DNA from 4 places in the Gemmobacter fulvus genome. Region 3 is predicted to be linked to each of the others. Evidence: riboswitches for the same ligand, from Rfam matches in the RefSeq annotation. Region 3 holds a riboswitch; each other region holds the start of a gene.

What was found. Region 3 has a riboswitch for cobalamin ahead of KM031_RS03355 (CbtB domain-containing protein). Riboswitches for the same ligand answer to the same signal wherever they lie in the genome.
Region 1: another riboswitch for cobalamin. It lies ahead of nrdH (glutaredoxin-like protein NrdH); the one in region 3 lies ahead of KM031_RS03355 (CbtB domain-containing protein).
Region 2: another riboswitch for cobalamin. It lies ahead of KM031_RS09555 (TonB-dependent receptor plug domain-containing protein); the one in region 3 lies ahead of KM031_RS03355 (CbtB domain-containing protein).
Region 4: another riboswitch for cobalamin. It lies ahead of KM031_RS19750 (aromatic ring-hydroxylating oxygenase subunit alpha); the one in region 3 lies ahead of KM031_RS03355 (CbtB domain-containing protein).

What each region holds. Positions count from the first base shown of each region.
Region 1 covers NZ_CP076361.1:1,950,750-1,954,971, forward strand. Annotated here, with positions in the region: gene nrdE (class 1b ribonucleoside-diphosphate reductase subunit alpha) at 1-2,055, opposite strand, end outside; gene nrdI (class Ib ribonucleoside-diphosphate reductase assembly flavoprotein NrdI) at 2,037-2,453, opposite strand; gene nrdH (glutaredoxin-like protein NrdH) at 2,469-2,690, opposite strand; cobalamin riboswitch at 2,799-2,995, opposite strand; gene metH (methionine synthase) at 3,046-4,222, opposite strand, start outside.
Region 2 covers NZ_CP076361.1:1,956,325-1,960,546, reverse strand. Annotated here, with positions in the region: gene KM031_RS09560 (ABC transporter substrate-binding protein) at 1-593, opposite strand, end outside; gene KM031_RS09555 (TonB-dependent receptor plug domain-containing protein) at 580-2,457, opposite strand; cobalamin riboswitch at 2,589-2,802, opposite strand; gene metH (methionine synthase) at 2,991-4,222, shown strand, end outside.
Region 3 covers NZ_CP076361.1:685,739-689,960, forward strand. Annotated here, with positions in the region: gene KM031_RS03345 (energy-coupling factor ABC transporter permease) at 1-629, shown strand, start outside; gene KM031_RS03350 (DUF1636 domain-containing protein) at 651-986, shown strand; cobalamin riboswitch at 1,043-1,264, shown strand; gene KM031_RS03355 (CbtB domain-containing protein) at 1,299-1,478, shown strand; gene KM031_RS03360 (CbtA family protein) at 1,495-2,259, shown strand; gene cobF (precorrin-6A synthase (deacetylating)) at 2,451-3,206, shown strand; gene KM031_RS03370 (group II truncated hemoglobin) at 3,212-3,592, opposite strand; gene KM031_RS03375 (trimethylamine N-oxide demethylase) at 3,592-4,222, opposite strand, start outside.
Region 4 covers NZ_CP076363.1:271,498-275,719, reverse strand. Annotated here, with positions in the region: gene KM031_RS19765 (ceramide glucosyltransferase) at 1-684, opposite strand, end outside; gene KM031_RS19760 (UDP-2,3-diacylglucosamine diphosphatase) at 684-1,490, opposite strand; gene KM031_RS19755 (hypothetical protein) at 1,760-2,236, shown strand; cobalamin riboswitch at 2,329-2,520, shown strand; gene KM031_RS19750 (aromatic ring-hydroxylating oxygenase subunit alpha) at 2,637-3,875, shown strand; gene KM031_RS19745 (FAD-binding oxidoreductase) at 3,880-4,222, shown strand, end outside.

The sequences.
Region 1 (4,222 bases), 1.3 Mb from region 3:
GCCCTTCTTCCACGCCGCGATCTGGGCGCGGTTGATGTCACGCGTCGTGGCGCTGTCACGGAAGAACAGCGTCAGCGACAGACCTTGATCGACATGCTGGGTGGCGGCGGCATAGGTGTCGATGATCTTGTCGGGGCCGATCTCGTAGGCGTCCTGATAGAACTCCAGGTTGTCATTGGTCATGAAGGGCGCGGGGTAATAGACGCGGCCCAGCTTGCCTTCCTTGCGGATCTCGATCTTCGAGGCGATGGGGTGGATCGAGGACGTGGAGTTGTTGATATAGCTGATCGAGCCGGTCGGCGGCACCGCCTGAAGGTTGCGGTTGTAAAGCCCGTATTGCATCACATCGGCCCTGAGCGCGGCCCAGTCGGCGCGGCTGGGCACATGGATGCCCGCCGTATCGAACAGCGATTGCCCGCGCGCCGTCGCCGGTTGCCAGTCGGCCTCGGTGTATTTGTCAAAGAACGCGCCTGACGCATAGGCCGAGTCTGCAAAGCCCCGGAAGCTTTGCCCGCGTTCGCGCGCAATCAGGTTCGAGGCGCGCAGGGCGTGAAACAGCACCGTGCAGAAATAGATATTGGTGAAGTCGATTCCTTCGGGGCTGCCATAGTGGATGCGTTCGCGCGCCAGATAGCCATGCAGGTTCATCTGGCCCAGACCGATGGCATGGCCTTCGTCATTGCCGCGCCGCACCGATGGCACCGAGGTGATGGCCGACATATCCGACACCGCCGTCAGCGCCCGGATCGCGGTTTCAACCGTGGCGCCGAAATCCGGCCCGTCCATGGTGGCGGCGATGTTCAGGCTGCCCAGATTGCAGGAAATATCGGTGCCCAGATGATCGTAAGACAGATCGTCCTGATAGGTGCTGGCCTCGTTCACCTGCAGAATTTCCGAACACAGGTTCGACATGCTGATCCGCCCGGCAATCGGGTTGGCGCGGTTCACCGTGTCTTCGAACACGATATAGGGGTAGCCGGATTCAAACTGGATTTCGGCCAGAATCTGAAAGAACTCGCGCGCCTTGATCTTGCGTTTCCTGATGCGCGGATTGTCCACCATCTCGCGGTATTTTTCGGTGACCGACAGTTCCGAAAAGGCGCAGCCATAGACGCGCTGCACATCATGCGGCGAAAACAGATACATATCCTCGTTCGCCTTGGCCAATTCAAAGGTGATGTCGGGGATCACCACGCCAAGGCTCAGCGTCTTGATGCGGATCTTTTCATCGGCATTTTCGCGTTTGGTATCCAGAAACTTCAGAATGTCCGGGTGATGCGCGTTCAGATAGACCGCGCCCGCCCCCTGCCGCGCGCCAAGCTGGTTGGCATAGGAAAAGCTGTCTTCCAGCAGCTTCATCACCGGGATCACACCCGAGGACTGGTTTTCGATCCCTTTGATCGGCGCGCCCGCCTCGCGCAGGTTGGTCAGCATCAGCGCCACGCCGCCGCCCCGCTTGGACAGTTGTAGGGCCGAATTGATGGACCGCCCGATGCTTTCCATATTGTCTTCGATGCGCAGCAGGAAACACGAGATCAACTCGCCCCGTTGGGCCTTTCCGGCATTCAGGAAGGTGGGCGTTGCCGGTTGAAAGCGGCCCGCGATCATTTCTTCCATGAAGCGCAGGGCCAGGCCCTCGTCCCCCTGCGCCAGCGTCAGCGCGACCATCACCACCCGATCCTCGAACCGCTCCAGATAGCGCTGCCCGTCGCGGGTCTTGAGCGTGTAGGACGTGTAGTATTTCAGCGCGCCCAGAAAGCTGGGAAAGCGGAACTTCCGTGCATAGGCCGCATCGAAGATCTGGCGCAGAAAGGCGGTGGAATAGGCCTCCAGCACCGGCGCTTCGTAATAACCTTCGCGCACGAGGTAGCCGAGCTTTTCGTCAAGGCTATGAAAAAAGACGGTATTCTGATTGACGTGTTGCAGGAAATACTGCCGGGCCGCCATCTTGTCGGCGTCAAACTGGATGCGGCCCTCCGCGTCATAAAGGTTCAGCGTGGCATTCAGGGCGTGATAATCCAGCGTCGCGGGCGGCATCATGGCACGGTCAAGCATTGGTCTCTCCAGAAATTGTGCAGGCCCGCGCGGATGTGGGCGATGTCGGTGTCGGTTCCGGCCAGTTCAAAACGATACAGGCAGGGCACCGCGCATTTCTGCGCGATGACAGTGGCGGCATGGGCGTAGAAGCGGCCGAAGTTGCGGTTGCCCGCGCCGATCACCCCGCGCAGCCCGCCGCACAGATCGGGATCGTTCAGAAAGCGGATCACCTGTCGGGGCACCGCCCCCCGGCCTGTGCCATCGGAATAGGTCGGGCAGATCAGCACATAGGGGGTCTGTGGCTGCGGCAGGGGGGCCGTCGCGTCGATGGGGATGCGCAGCGCGTCCAGCCCCAGCCGGGCGACCAGCCGCGCGGTATTGCCAGAGCCGGATGAAAAATAGACAAGCCGCGCCATGATCCGGCCCGCCGATCAGCAGAGGGCGTTGATCTTGTCGGGGCGGAAGCCCGCCCAATGATCGCCGCGCGCCTCGACCACCGGCACCTGCCGATAACCAAGCGCGGTGATCCGGGCCAGCGCCTCGGCGTCTTCGGAAAGGTCGATCACGGTGTAATCGACGCCCAGCTTGTCCAAGGCGCGATAGGTTGCCACGCATTGCACGCATGCCGGTTTGGAATAGACGGTGATGGTCATTGCCCTGTTCCTTTGCCTGTTTGCGAACGGCGGACAGGGGGCTGCAACGGGCCAAGCCACAGAGGATCTGTGCCGCACCCGTTCCACGCCACCGGGCCCACCGCCCGAGATCGTTTCTGCGTTCAGGCAGGTCTCCTGGCTTGCGGCGTAGGGCCTTGCCCCGCCTTCCCGATCCGCAGATCAGTGGCATATGGGGCAGGCACACCGCTTACAGTTGCGGGGGCAGCGCCGGACTATCACCGGCTTCCCTTTTCACCCCCTTGTCGCCATGGCGAGTCAGGGGCACCTGAACATCTGCATATAGCGGCTAAGGGGTGGATGGTGTCAATATATAGATAGTGTGCTTGGGCCGATTCTATTCGGCGGCGGCCAGAATGGGGCGGGGCACATAGTTCAGAATCGGCCCCAGCCAGCGTTCCACCACCTCGACCGGCATGTCTTTGCGGGCGGCGTAATCCAGCACCTGATCGAGTTCCACCTTGGCCACGCCAAAATAATAGGCCTCGGGATGGCCGATATAGAGGCCGGACACGGACGAGCCGGGCCACATCGCCATGCTTTCGGTCAGCCGCACGCCGGTTGCCGCCTCGGCATCCAGCAGGCGGAACAGCGTGGTCTTTTCGGTGTGATCCGGCTGGGCCGGATAGCCGGGGGCCGGGCGGATGCCACGATAGGGCTCGCCGATCAGGGCTTCCGGGGCAAAGCTCTCGTCGGGCGCATAGCCCCACAGCTCGCGCCGGACCATCTCGTGCATGCGTTCCGCAAAGGCCTCGGCGAAACGGTCGGCCAGCGCCTTGACGAGGATGGCGTTGAAATCGTCATTTGCCCGTTCGAACCGCTCTGCGATGGCAACTTCTTCGATGCCTGCCGTCACCACAAAGCCGCCGACGTAATCGGCGGTGCCGACCGGGGCCACGAAATCGGCCAGTGCCACATTGGGGCGATCATCGCGTTTGCTGACCTGTTGGCGCAGCGTGTGCAGGGTGGCCAGATCGGCGCTGCGGCTGTCATCGCGGAACAGCCGGATGTCATCCCCCACCGCATTGGCAGGCCAGAAGCCGACGACGGCGCGGGGGCGGAACCATTTCTCGGCGATGATCTGCGCCAGCATGGCCTGCGCATCGGCAAACAGCGCGCGGGCTGCTGCCCCCTGCTTTTCATCGTCCAGAATCCGCGGATAGACGCCTTTCAGCTCCCATGTCTGGAAGAACGGCGTCCAGTCGATATAGCGCGCCAGCTCGGCCAGATCCCAGTCCTCGAACACCTTGGTGCCCAGAAAGCCGGGCCGGGGCACCGCGTAGCCCTGCCAGTCGATCTTCAGCGCATTTGCCCGCGCATCGGCCAGCGGCAACCGCTTTTTGGCCAGTTCGGCGCGGGCGTGGTTTTCGGCCACCTTCTCGTATTCCGCGCGGGTGGTTTCCACGTATCCTGTCTTCTGATCGGGCGACAGCAGCGCCGACACAACCCCCACGGCACGGCTGGCATCGGTCACATAGACGGTCTGCCCCCGATCATATTTCGGGTGGATCTTC
Region 2 (4,222 bases), 1.3 Mb from region 3:
CCCGCCTCTGCCGCCACATTGGCCAACCCCGCCGTGGCGAGGATCTGCCCGGCCAGAGTGCGGTCGCCCGAGGTATAGCTGTTGGCGGCATAAAGGGCGGCGCGGGGGCGGTGCGCCACCGCCTCCTGAAAGGCAGCAAGATCCGCGTCATAGGCGGCAACGATCTCTGCCGCGCGGGCGCTCTGACCCAGCACCGCGCCCATGCGGATCATGCCATCGCGCACCTCTTGCAACGAATTGGACGGCTCGAATGTTTCCACCGGCACGCCCAGACGGCGCAGCATGTCGACCGTCGCGCGCGAGGTATAGGTGCCCGCCAACACCAGATCGGGCTGCATCAGATAGACCTCTTCGGCCAGCCCGTGATTGACCGGATAGGCCCGTGCCTGATCTGCCATCGCCGACCCGCGCGGATCGGCGGCGAGATAAGAGACCGAATGAAGCTGCCCCGGAGCCGCCATCAACATGGCAAGCTGATCGGTGCACAGGTTCATCGACACCACGCGCGCCGGGCCATCGGCCAGCGCACTGGCGGGGGCGCAGAGCAGCGCCCCCGCCAGCAGGATCCGTCGCAAAGCATCAGAATTTGGCATTGAGCCCCACATATACCGCCCGGCCCCGCGTCGCGTAGCCCCAGACATCGGTCACATCCGCATCAAACGCATTTTCTACCCGGCCCGTCAGCTGAAGCCGATCGGTCAGATCATAGCGCGCGGTCAGGTTGACCGTGGTGAATGCGGGCAATTCCACCGTCTGATAAGCGCCCCAGAACTGGGTGTCGAAATTGCCCGACACATGCCGCAGATCCGCCGATACGCTGCCCCTGCCGCCAAAGCTGTCCAGCGTTGCGCCCAGTGCCACCTCATGTCGGGGGCGGCGCACCTCGCGGCTGCCATCGGGGTTCTGCGCATCCAGATAGGTATATCCCAGACGCAGCGCCAGCGCGTCAGTGGCCTGCACCTGCCCCGCGACCTCCAGCCCCCGGCGGTCGCTGTTGCCGGTCTGGTTGACATAACTGAAGGTGCCCGGCCCGGTGCTGACCGCAGTGATTTCATCGGTGAGCGTTTCCTTGAACAGGGTCACATCCACCGTGCCGCGATGCCCGAACACCGGCAGTTCCACGCCCAGATCCAGACTGCGGTTGCGTTCCGGCCGCAGATTGGGGTTGCCGCTATAGCCGAAGGCATCGGCATAAAGCTCGAAATAGGTCGGGTTGACGATGCCGGTTCCGGCAGAGCCATGCAGACGGATATCACTTTCGGCAAAGGTGTAAGACAGGCCGAGCGTCCAGGTGCGCGCATCCTTGAACACGTCGTTATTGTCAAACCGCGCGCCCGCCTGCACATCCAGCCCCGAGTCCAGACTGCCCCGGTATTCCAGCGCAACCGAGGTCGCCTCGCGCCCGTATTGCGGGTTGGAACTGCTGGCGTCGCGCCGGTTTTCCAGCAGCAGGTTGACCAGATTGTCGGCGGTCGCAACCGCGCCGTCGAGCCCATAGCTCAGCCGGTATTTCAACGCATCGGTGCTGGTCCGGGTGAACGGCGCACCATTGGCGCTTTGTTTGTTCTGCGTCGTCTCGGCGGCCAGACGATGCGTCAGCCGACCGTTCATCATGCTGTATTCGGCAAAGACCCCGGCAGTCAGCTCGTCCCGGTCCGCGAACTGGGTCGGGTCATCAACAACATACGAAGGGGCATCGACCGCCGTGTAGGAAGTGCTGTCGTAATCATAGCTTTCCTGCGACCGCCGCGCGGTGAAGCCCAGCGTCAGATCTTCACCCAGCGCATAATCACCCGACAGGATGGCGGTGGTGCGGTCCAGACCATCCTTTTCGCCGCCGTCGCCGGATTGATCAAAGCCCCGGTCATCGGTCCGCGACAGCGACAGCGACACCCCGCCCTGCGCGGTGCGGTGCGACAGGAAGGCGCTGGCGGTGGTGCCTGCGCCCAGCTCGATGCTGCCGCTGGCGCTGCTGCCCGCGCCGCCTTTGCGGGTGATGATGTTGATGACCCCAGCCGAGGCATTGGAGCCGAAATACACCGATTGCGGGCCGCGCAGCACCTCGATCCGTTCGATATTCGCCGTCTCGATGCCGCTGAGGATATATTCGCCATCACCCCCCGCCGCCGCGATACCGTCGATCAGGATCAGGGTGTGATTGCCCTCACCGCCACGGATGCGCACCTGGGTAAAGCTGTTGCCCGATCCATTGACCGCCACGCCCGGTACGGCGCGCAGCGCGTCCTGCACCGTGGTGATGCCCCGCGCGGCAATATCCTCTGCCGTGACGATGCTGGCCGCGCGGCCATAGCGTGCCGCCTCGATCGGCGACAGGCCCCCATTCAGATAGATCGGCGGAAACTCGACCACCTGCTGTGCCTGTGCCGGAAGGGCACTGAAGGTGAGGCTGGCAACCGAAGCCAGAAAAACTGGGGCCGGAAAAACGGAACGCGACATGGCTATCCCTCATCTGCGGCCGCAAGGGACCGCGCTGTCAAACATGATGTCAGATGAGGGCAAAAGCCCCCCGCAGACGGTGAGATCACCACGCGCGGAAGGTCCGCAGCCCGAAACGCCCCACGCGTTCGGACAGGGTGAGCACCTTGGCAGGTCTCCTGACTCGCGGGTCAACGCTTGGCCGGACCTTCCCATCACACTTTGTGCGACAGTGGCATTTCCCGGCTTCGCTCTCCGCCTACAGTTGCGGGGGCAGTTGTGGATTTGGCACCTGATGGCTACGCCGAACCACATTCCCTATTAACCGGATGGCGCACCACCCGGACCAAAGCCCCTGATGCTTACGGCCCGCTGCCGCGTTTGTGAATACCCAAATTTTCAGCGGATATCTGACACCCCTGCGCCGCTCTGGGCGCAACATCATGCGCGGAATTCATGTTCTCCATGAGAAACATGAATTTGGATACCGTTCCGCTTTGCGATAGAAGGCGCTTTTGCACCTTGGTGCCCCCCTGCCGCCGACCGGAGCCTGCATGTCATCCCCTGCCCGCCTTTCCCCCGTCTTTGACCGTCTGGCATCGCTGGCACGCGACCGCATCCTGATCCTTGACGGCGCAATGGGCACGCAGATCCAGAGCCTTGGTTTTGGCGAGGCCGAGTTTACCGCCCATGGCGCGGGCTGCGCCTGCCATCCGCCGATGTTCGGCGAAAAGCCGCATCCGCAACAGGGCAACAATGATCTGCTGATCCTGACCCAGCCGCAGGCCATCGAGGATATCCACTACCGCTATGCCAAGGCCGGGGCGGATATTGTGGAAACCAATACGTTTTCATCCACCTCGATTGCGCAGGCCGATTACGGGCTGGAACATCTGGTGTACGAGCTGAACTTTCACGGCGCGCGTCTGGTGCGGCAGGCGCTGAACCGCGCCACCGCCGAGGATGGGCGCGAACGTTTTGTGGCAGGTGCCCTGGGGCCGACAAACCGCACCGCCTCGATGTCGCCGGATGTGAACAACCCCGGCTACCGCGCCGTCACCTTTGACCAGTTGCGCGCCGCCTATGCCGAACAGCTGCGCGGGCTGATCGACGGTGGCGCGGATCTGATCCTGATCGAGACGATCTTTGACACACTGAACGCCAAGGCCGCAATCTTTGCCTGTGAAGAAGTTTTTGCTGCCAATGGGTTACGCCTGCCGGTGATGATCTCCGGCACCATCACCGACCGTTCGGGGCGCACCCTGTCGGGGCAGACGCCGACGGCGTTCTGGCATTCGGTGCGGCACGCCGCTCCGGCCACCATCGGGCTGAACTGCGCGCTGGGGGCCGCCGAGATGCGCGCGCATCTGGCAGAGCTGTCGGGCGCGGCAGAGACGCTGATCTGCGCCTATCCCAATGCGGGCCTGCCCAATGAATTCGGCCAGTATGACGAAAGCCCGGAGTTCATGGCCGCCCAGATTGCGGAGTTTGCCCGCGACGGGCTGGTGAATATCGTGGGGGGCTGCTGCGGCTCGACCCCCGACCATATTCGCGCGATTGCCGAGGCCGTGGCCAAATATCCGCCCCGCGCCGTGCCGACGCATACGCCGCTGATGCGCCTGTCCGGGCTGGAGCCGTTCACCCTGACCAAGGATATTCCCTTTGTGAACGTGGGCGAGAGGACCAATGTCACCGGCTCGGCCAAGTTCCGCAAGCTGATCACCAACCGCGATTATGCGGCGGCGCTGGAGGTAGCGCGCGAGCAGGTCGAGGCGGGCGCGCAGAT
Region 3 (4,222 bases):
TGGCAACCGCGACCACCGCCGCCGCCTTCACCGCAAAAACCGCATGGGAGGCGATCCGCGTACAGGGCGTGGCCTCGCTGATCAGCCGGGCTGCCATCGGCACCGTGGCCACCTTCATCTTTTTTGAACTGATGCCGCATTATGCCGTGGGCGTCTCCGAGGTGCATTTCATTCTCGGCTCCACGCTGTTCCTGATCCTCGGCACCGCCCCTGCCGCCATCGGGCTGGCGCTTGGCCTACTGATCCAGAGCCTGTTCTTCGCACAGGCCGACCTGCCGCAATATGGCATGAATGTCACCACGCTGCTGGTGCCGCTGTTCGCCATTGCAGCACTTGCCAAACGCATCATCGCCCCCGGCACCGCCTATGTGGACCTGAGCTATGGCCAGACGCTGGCCCTCTCGACCGCCTATCAGGCGGGCATCGTGGCCTGGGTGGCGTTCTGGGCCTTTACCGGCACCGGCATCTCGACCGAAAGCCTGGCCTCGGTCGGCACCTTCGGCGCTGCCTATATGCTGGTGATCGTGGTGGAACCGCTGGTGGATCTGGCTGTGCTGGCCGCAGCCAAGGCCATGCGCGGGCTGGCAGGCTCAGGCCTTGTCACGCCGCGCCTGCACAACGCCGCCTGAGATGACAGGGCGGCACCCCCAGTGCCGCCCCTTTGCGCGATGAAGATCACCCTCTGCACTTCTTGCCCGCTAGGCCGGTCCGGCTTTGCCACCCCACTGGGGGCGGCGCTGGATCAGGCGGGCATTGCCGCGCAGATCGCGACGGTGGACTGCATGTCGGGCTGCACCCGCGCCTCGACGCTGGCCTTCCGCGCCCCCGGCAAGACCGCCTATCTGTTCGGCGATCTGACCGAGGCCGATCTGCCCGACCTTCTCACCTTTGCCCGGCTCTATGCCGCCAGCCCGGATGGCACGCTGACCGATGCCCGGCCGCTCGGCACGCTGCGCCGCAAGGCCATCGCGCGGATTCCGGGCTGAGGTCGCAGCCCGCCTGCCATCTGTCGCAAAGCACCTTGACCGATGCCCCCCGTTGCGCGCAGATGAAGGCGCAAGGTGTCCATCAGGTGCAAAGCACCCGGACTTCATCGGGAATGGGGAAGAGGCGGACCAAACGCGGCGCCTCCTGCCCCAGCCGCCCCCGCGACTGTCAGCGGCGAGCGGGTCTCTTTCATGCCACTGGCGCCTCCGCGCGCCGGGAAGGCAGAGATCCGCCCTGACCCGCGAGCCAGGAGACCGGCCTTGCGCGGTGCAACATGAATGCCGTCGGGTGTGACGGCAAGGAGAGACGTTATGACCCAATCGCAGATGACGGCCAAGACTGCCACCAAATCCTCTTCCGCCGTGATGGCGGCTGTGTTTGTCGCGGCCCTTGGCGGCGCGCTGCTGTTCGTCGCAGGCCATGCGCAATCGGCGGCCCTGCATGACGCGGCACATGATGTGCGCCACGCGACCGGCTTCCCCTGCCACTGACCCGCCGCAGATACAGATGATCAAATCCATGGTGGCCAGCGCCCTGATCGCTGGCTGTGCAGTAGGGCTGCTCGCAGCTCTGCTGCATTTCGCATTCGTGCAGGACTATATCCTTCTGGGCGAAGAGTTTGAATCCGGCGCAAGGGTGCATTTCGAAAACGCCGCCCCTGCCACACCCGAGGGCGCGGGCCACGCCCATGCCACACCAGACGCCGCCGCCGCACCGCATGACCATGGCAGCGCCGCCGCCCATGATCACGGCAGCGAAGCCGAGCCGGGCGCCGTCCAACGCAATGCGCTGACCGTGCTGTTTGCCGTGCTGATCTATACCGCCTACGCGCTGCTGCTGGCGGCCGGCTTCGGCCTCGCCGAAAGCTTCGGTGCAACGATCACCGCACGCGACGGGCTGCTCTGGGGTATCGGCGGCTTTGTCACCTTCCAGCTGGCCCCGGCCATGGGGCTGGCACCGGAACTGCCCGGCACCATCGCCGCCGAACTGGGCGCGCGACAGCTCTGGTGGTGGCTGACCGTCGGCTGCACCGGCAGCGGGCTCGCCCTCCTGGCCTATGGCCGCCACTGGGCGCTGTTCGGCCTCGCGGGCGCGCTGCTGGCGCTGCCGCATGTGATCGGCGCCCCGCATCCCGACCAGTTCTGGGGCGTGGCCCCGCCCGAAGTGGCCGGGGCCTTTTCGGCCCGCGTGCTGGGCACGGCGCTGGTGGTCTGGGCGCTGCTCGGCTGGGTCGCCGCCACCGTCTGGCACCGCGAGATCCGCAGCACCTGACATCGGATGGGGGGCCGCATGTCCCCCATTCACCTTGCCCAAATATCCCCGCCGGAGGCAGCGGCCTGCCCCGCAGGGCAGGCGGAACCAAGCGGCCGCAAGGCCGCGCCGGTGACCTCAGGGGCTTGCGGCCACAGGCCGCTCCGCGTCATAAGCCCGCAGACACCAACGCCCAGCAGCCGGAGCGCAAGATGATCGACCTCAGCCTGATCGGCATCGGCACCGGAAATCCCGATCACCTCACGCGTCAGGCGATCCGGGCGCTGAACGCAGCCGATCTGATCCTGATCCCGCACAAGGGCGACGGCAAGGCCGATCTGGCCGATCTGCGCCGCAGCATCGTGGCCGAGGTTGTCACCAATCCCGCCACGCGCATCGTAACCTTCGACCTGCCGGTCCGCGATGCGGCCACCGCCGATTACCGCCGTCGGGTGGAGGATTGGCACGATGCCATTGCAGCGCTCTGGGCCAGCGAAATCGCCGCCCATCTGGGCGCAACGGGCCGTGTGGCGCTGCTGGTCTGGGGCGATCCGTCGCTCTATGACAGCACGCTGCGCATCGCGGCCCGGCTACGCCCTGCGCCGCAAGTGACGGTAGTGCCCGGCATCACCTCCATTCAGGCGCTGACCGCCGCCCATGCCATCCCGCTGAACGAGATCAACGGCCCGGTGATGATCACCACCGGCCGCCGCCTGCGCGACGACGGCTTTCCGCCCGGCACAGACACCTGCGTCGTGATGCTGGATGGCGAATGTTCGTTCCAGAGCCTGCCGCCAGACGGGTTGGAAATCTGGTGGGCAGGCTTTGCCGGCATGCCGGAACAGATCACCGAACGCGGCCCCTTGGCCGAGGCAGGGCCGCGCATCCTTGAACGGCGCGCGGCGGCGCGGGCCGAACATGGCTGGATCATGGATATCTATCTGCTGCGCCGCACCGCGCAGGCCTGAGCCGCTCAGCGGTTGACGAGGATCATCGCGACCCGGCGAAAGGCCGCGCGGATCCGCTCGACATGCGGGCCGGAATGGCCGCAGTCCACCAGCGCGCGATCCATCAGCGCCAGCCAGTCCTCGGCATCCTCGGCCCGGATCGGCACATGATTGTGCATCAGGCGCACATCCATCGTGCCGTGTTTTTCCTCGTAATAGCGCCGCCCGCCCAGAAACCCTGACAGGAAATTCACCTGTTCCTCGCGCACATGCGCAAGGCCATGGCCACGAAAATGCAGGCGCATGATCTGTGCGCCCTGCGCATCGGTTTCCACCAGATCGTAAAAGCGGTTGACGAGGCGCCGCAGCGCCTCCTCTCCGCCCAGATGATCCAGCGGGCTGGCCATCAGCTTTGCGGCCGGGTCTTTTTCGGGTCGTAATGGCTCAGCGGCACAATCACCGCAGGCAGGCGCTTCTGCTGGCCGTCCAGCTTGCCCACCTCCACCGCCGTGCCCACAGCGGCATGGGCCACATCCACCCGCGCCAGCGCGATGTTCTTGCCCAGCAACGGCGAACGCATCGACGAGGTGACAACGCCGATCTGCGCGCGCCCCACATGGATGCAATCGCCATGGCCGACATCCACATTGGCGTCGATGTCGAGCCCGACAAACTTGTGCATCGCATGTTCCTTGCGCCGGATCAGCGCGTCGCGACCGATGAAATCATCGGTTTTCGATTTCAGCAGCACGGTAAAGCCGATCCCGGCCTCGAACGGGTCGGTCTGGTCGCTGAAATCATATCCGGCGAAGATCAGGCCCGCTTCGATGCGCACCATGTCCAGCGCCGCCAGGCCCATCGGGCGCAGCCCCTGATCGGCACCATGTTCCCAGACCGCATCATAGACCGCAGCGCCGTCTTTCGGGTGGCAGAACACCTCGAAGCCCAGCTCGCCGGTATAGCCGGTGCGCGACACCACCACCGGCGCGCCATCCGGCCCGCCCAGCCGCCCGACGGTGAAGCGGAACCAGCCCAAC
Region 4 (4,222 bases), on a different replicon from region 3:
ATCTTCGGCAAGATTGCGGCCAAGGGCGGGCAAGCCACCTGCCATCTCCAATTGGTCGCGGTGCCAGAACAGCGTTTTGCCCTGCGCAAAACCAACGCCAAGCCGATCCGCCGCCAGTTGCAAGCGGGCCTGATTGGTGTTCAGAAAGGCACATTCCAGCGCGCCCCACAGGCCATCGGGGCGGATGCCCACGGCAGGCGAGGTGACCAGCCCGCACGCGCCCTGTCCACGATCCTCGTGCCACGTCTGCGCCAATTGGCGCAGGTAATCCGGCGGCAGCAGCAGATTGCTGTCGGCCATGGCGACCCATGCGGTATCCCGCGCCTGCCAGCCTTTGACCAGATTGTTCAGCTTCGGGTTGCCGCTGATCCGCGTTTCTCCGATCATCAGACAGGCGCGCACCTGCGGATGCGCCGCGATCAGGCCGCGCACCACCGGCACCGCAGGATCATCCGCCCGCGCCGCACAGAAGATCACCTCATGGTCGGGGTGATCCTGCCGGAACGTCGAGGCCAGCGTTTCGGGATCGAAACGGTCCAGCCCGCACACCGGGCGCAGCAGCAGGATCGGGGTCAATGGTGTATGCGACGATGGCTTCGCAGACCGGGGCAACGCCAGCCAGACGGTCAGCAGATGGGCCAGCAGCATCAGCACCGCAACGCCGCCAAGAACCAGCGCCAGCATTATGCCGCCCCCTCGGCCAGAAGATCGGGCTGGGCTGCGGCCTGCCGCAGAGCTTCGCGCCCGCCCAGCACCGACAGGCGCCCTTCGGCGTCTTCGGCAATCGCTGTGAAACTATCCACCCAATCGCCGCAATTGGCATAGATCAGCCCATGGTCGCCATGCAGCGCCGCCACATGGAAATGGCCGCAGATGACACCATCATGGCCATTGCCCCGCGCCAGCGCGATCAAGCGCCGCTCATGCGCCTTGCCCGCATAGAGCACCGTATTCAGCGCGGTCAGCAGCCATTCGACCGGGCTGCGGTCTTCGGGGCGCAGATTGCGCCGCACCCGGCGCAGCCCGCGATCCGCCGCGCGCAGCAGCCCGTCGATGCGGCTGCCGATACGGGTGCAGATGTGCCAGCGCAACAGTCGCGCGTCACAGATATCGCCATGCAGCACCAGATAACGTCGCCCATCGGCGGCAAGATGCGTCACCGCCTCGGCCAGTTCGGCGGGCAGATCCTGCGCCGCCGGGGCCGTCTGCGGCCCGCGCAGCGGCGCATCGTGATTGCCGATCAGATAGACCAGCCGCGCCCCTTCAGCCGCGCGCTGGCGCAACAGGGCGATGATGCGGTCCTGCGCCGGGCCCCAGGTCAGCGTCAGCGGATGCCAGATGTCGAGGATGTCGCCCACCAGATAGATGGTATCGGCACTGTTCGCTTCCAGAAAGTCGCGGATCAGATCGGCGCGGCAGCCAAGCGCCCCCAGATGCAGGTCAGACAGAAACAGGCTGCGGTGATGCCGGGGGGCTGCGGGACGGGGCATGGGCAAAGCTCACAGAAGGCTGCGGTCGACCCTGTGTCGCATCGCCATGCCACGGTTTTGTGACTGTGATGCTGCAATGCCGCGAAACTGACGCCCGGCAACGGGTCGTGTATTCCGGCACTTGACATTCCATACTGTTTTAGTAAGAAATTATCACCCAGTGTCGACAGGCGGCCACAGAAGCCGAAGGACCGAGGCAGATTCATACACTCGGCACCGCGCGCCCCCTCCCTCGGCTGCGGCGCGGTGCCCTTTGCGCGAGGCCAGACATGACATATTCCACCCGCCAGACCCGCCGCTGCGGCACACCCGGCCCCAGCGAATCGCTGCTGAGCGATGCCGTCTTTGATCTGTTCGAACGGCAATGCCTGGATGTGATGCGGCTTGTCTTCGCCCAGATGGCGCAGAACCTGCCGCCCCTGGTGATGGAGCCGCAAGATGCCGCGCGGGTGCAGTTCGGCCCGATCCAGGGCGACAGGATCTGCGCCGCCGTCGTGCAGATGGTGCATGTCATGGCGATTTCGCGGTCGGACGGGTTCCGCTATTCCAACCCGTTCTGCGCAGGCTGCGCCGCCGTGCTGACCAAGCCCGAACAGCTGCTGTTGCATGTGCTGCATCACACCCGCCGCGCGCAGCCCGGACAGGCCATCGCCCATGCGGTGATGCTGTGTGATTCCCGCCCGGTGGGGCCGCTGATTGACGCTGCGGCAGAGTTGGCACGGCTCGCACCGCCTGCCCGCGCCTGACCCGGCAAATTCCGCCGCCCCGGCATCTGCATCGCTGTCCGGTTTTGGATGCCGCAATGTCGCAATCCGCACATGGTGCCCGTCGCTTTCAGGATAGTTCTGGCTGGCAAGGTGCCGCTGGAAACAGCGGAGAATTGGGAAGCCGGTGCAAAGCCGGCGCTGCCCCCGCAACGGTAACGGGAGAGCGCGACGAAAGCCACTGAGGGGTCCCTTGGGAAGGCGTCGCGCGTGGGTGGAAAGCCCGCTCCCCCAGCCCGGAAACCAGCCTTGCAGGAACGTAACCGCCGGGGGCGGGTTTGCTGTGCTGGCCCTGCGAGGAGGCAGGACGCACCGCACCAACCCCTCGCAACTGAATGATCCGGTCCGGCGCGGGGAGGCGCAGGGCCTAGCGAGGTGCCAAATGCTGAGCCAATCCGAGACCCTCTCGCGCCTTGCTGCGCGTCGCCCCGACTATGCGTTGGAGCAAGCCCTCTATTGTGATCCGGGCGTCTATGCCCTGGACCTTGAGAATGTGTTCTATCGGGAATGGCTGTTTGCCGTGCCTTCGTGCGAGTTGCCCAAGGCGGGGGCCTTTGCCACGCTGCAAGTGGGGGCCTATCCGCTGGTCATCACGCGCGGCAATGATGGCATGATCCGCGCCTTTCACAACGTGTGCCGCCATCGCGGCCAGCGGCTCTGCGCCAAGGAAACCGGCTCCACGCCGAAGCTTGTCTGCCCCTATCACCAGTGGACCTATGATCTGGACGGCAAGCTGCTTTATGCGCGTGACATGCAGGAAGGGTTTGATCCCGCCGCGCATGGGCTGAAAAAGGTGCATTGCGTCGATCTGGGCGGCATGGTGTTCATTTGTCTGGCCGAAGTGCCGCCGCCGATCAGCGATCTGGCGCCCAAGCTGATGTCCTATCTCGCCCCCTCGGGGCTGAAGGATGCCAAGGTCGCGTTTTCGTCGACCATCGTGGAAAACGGCAACTGGAAGCTGGTAATCGAGAACAACCGCGAATGCTACCATTGTGGCGGTTCGCACCCCTCGCTGTGCCGCACCTATTCCGACAATCCGCGCATGACGGCGATGGAAGGCCCGGATTCCGCCAGCCCCGACATTCTGGATCACTGGAAACGCTGCGAAGCGGCCGGTCTGCCGTCGCGCTTTGTGAACCACCCCGACATGCAATGGCGTCTGGCCCGGATCCCGCTGCTGAACAACGCCGAAAGCTATACCATGTCGACCAAGGCCGCCGTGGCCAAACGCATGGGTGCAATGCCATTCAATGATGCGGGCAGCCTGCTGTTCTTCCATTATCCCAACACTTGGAACCATTTCCTTGGTGATCATGCCATCGTGTTCCGCATCCTGCCGATTTCGCCCACCGAAACCGAGGTCACCACCAAATGGCTGGTGCACAAGGATGCGGTGGAAGGCGTGGATTATGATCTGGAAACGCTGACCCGCGTCTGGCTGAACACCAATGACGAGGACCGTCAGGTGGTGGAAGAAAACCAGAAAGGCATCCTGTCGCCCGCCTATGAGCCCGGCCCCTATTCCACCATTCAGGAAGAGGGCGTGATCCAGTTCGTCGACTGGTATTGCAACGTGATGAGCAAACGGCTGGCCCCCAAGCCCGCCTTGGCGGCGGAGTAAGCGCATGGGCAAGAACCGCATGAACTGGTCTGCCGCGCCATGGAATGACAGCGAGCTGCTGGAATGTGCCATGGTGGTGCCGGAGACCGATGATACCGCCACCTTCACCTTCCGCGCGCCCTCGGGCGCGTGGTTCGACTATCAGCCGGGGCAGTTCATCACGCTCGACATTCCTGTGCCCGGCGGCAATGTGCAGCGCACCTATACGATCTCATCGTCGCCCTCGCGCCCGCTGTCGATCTCGATCACCGTCAAGGCGCAGGTCACTTCGATCGGCACGCGCTGGATGCTGGACAACCTGAAACCCGGCATGAAGATCAAGGCCTTTGGCCCTGCCGGGATTTTCA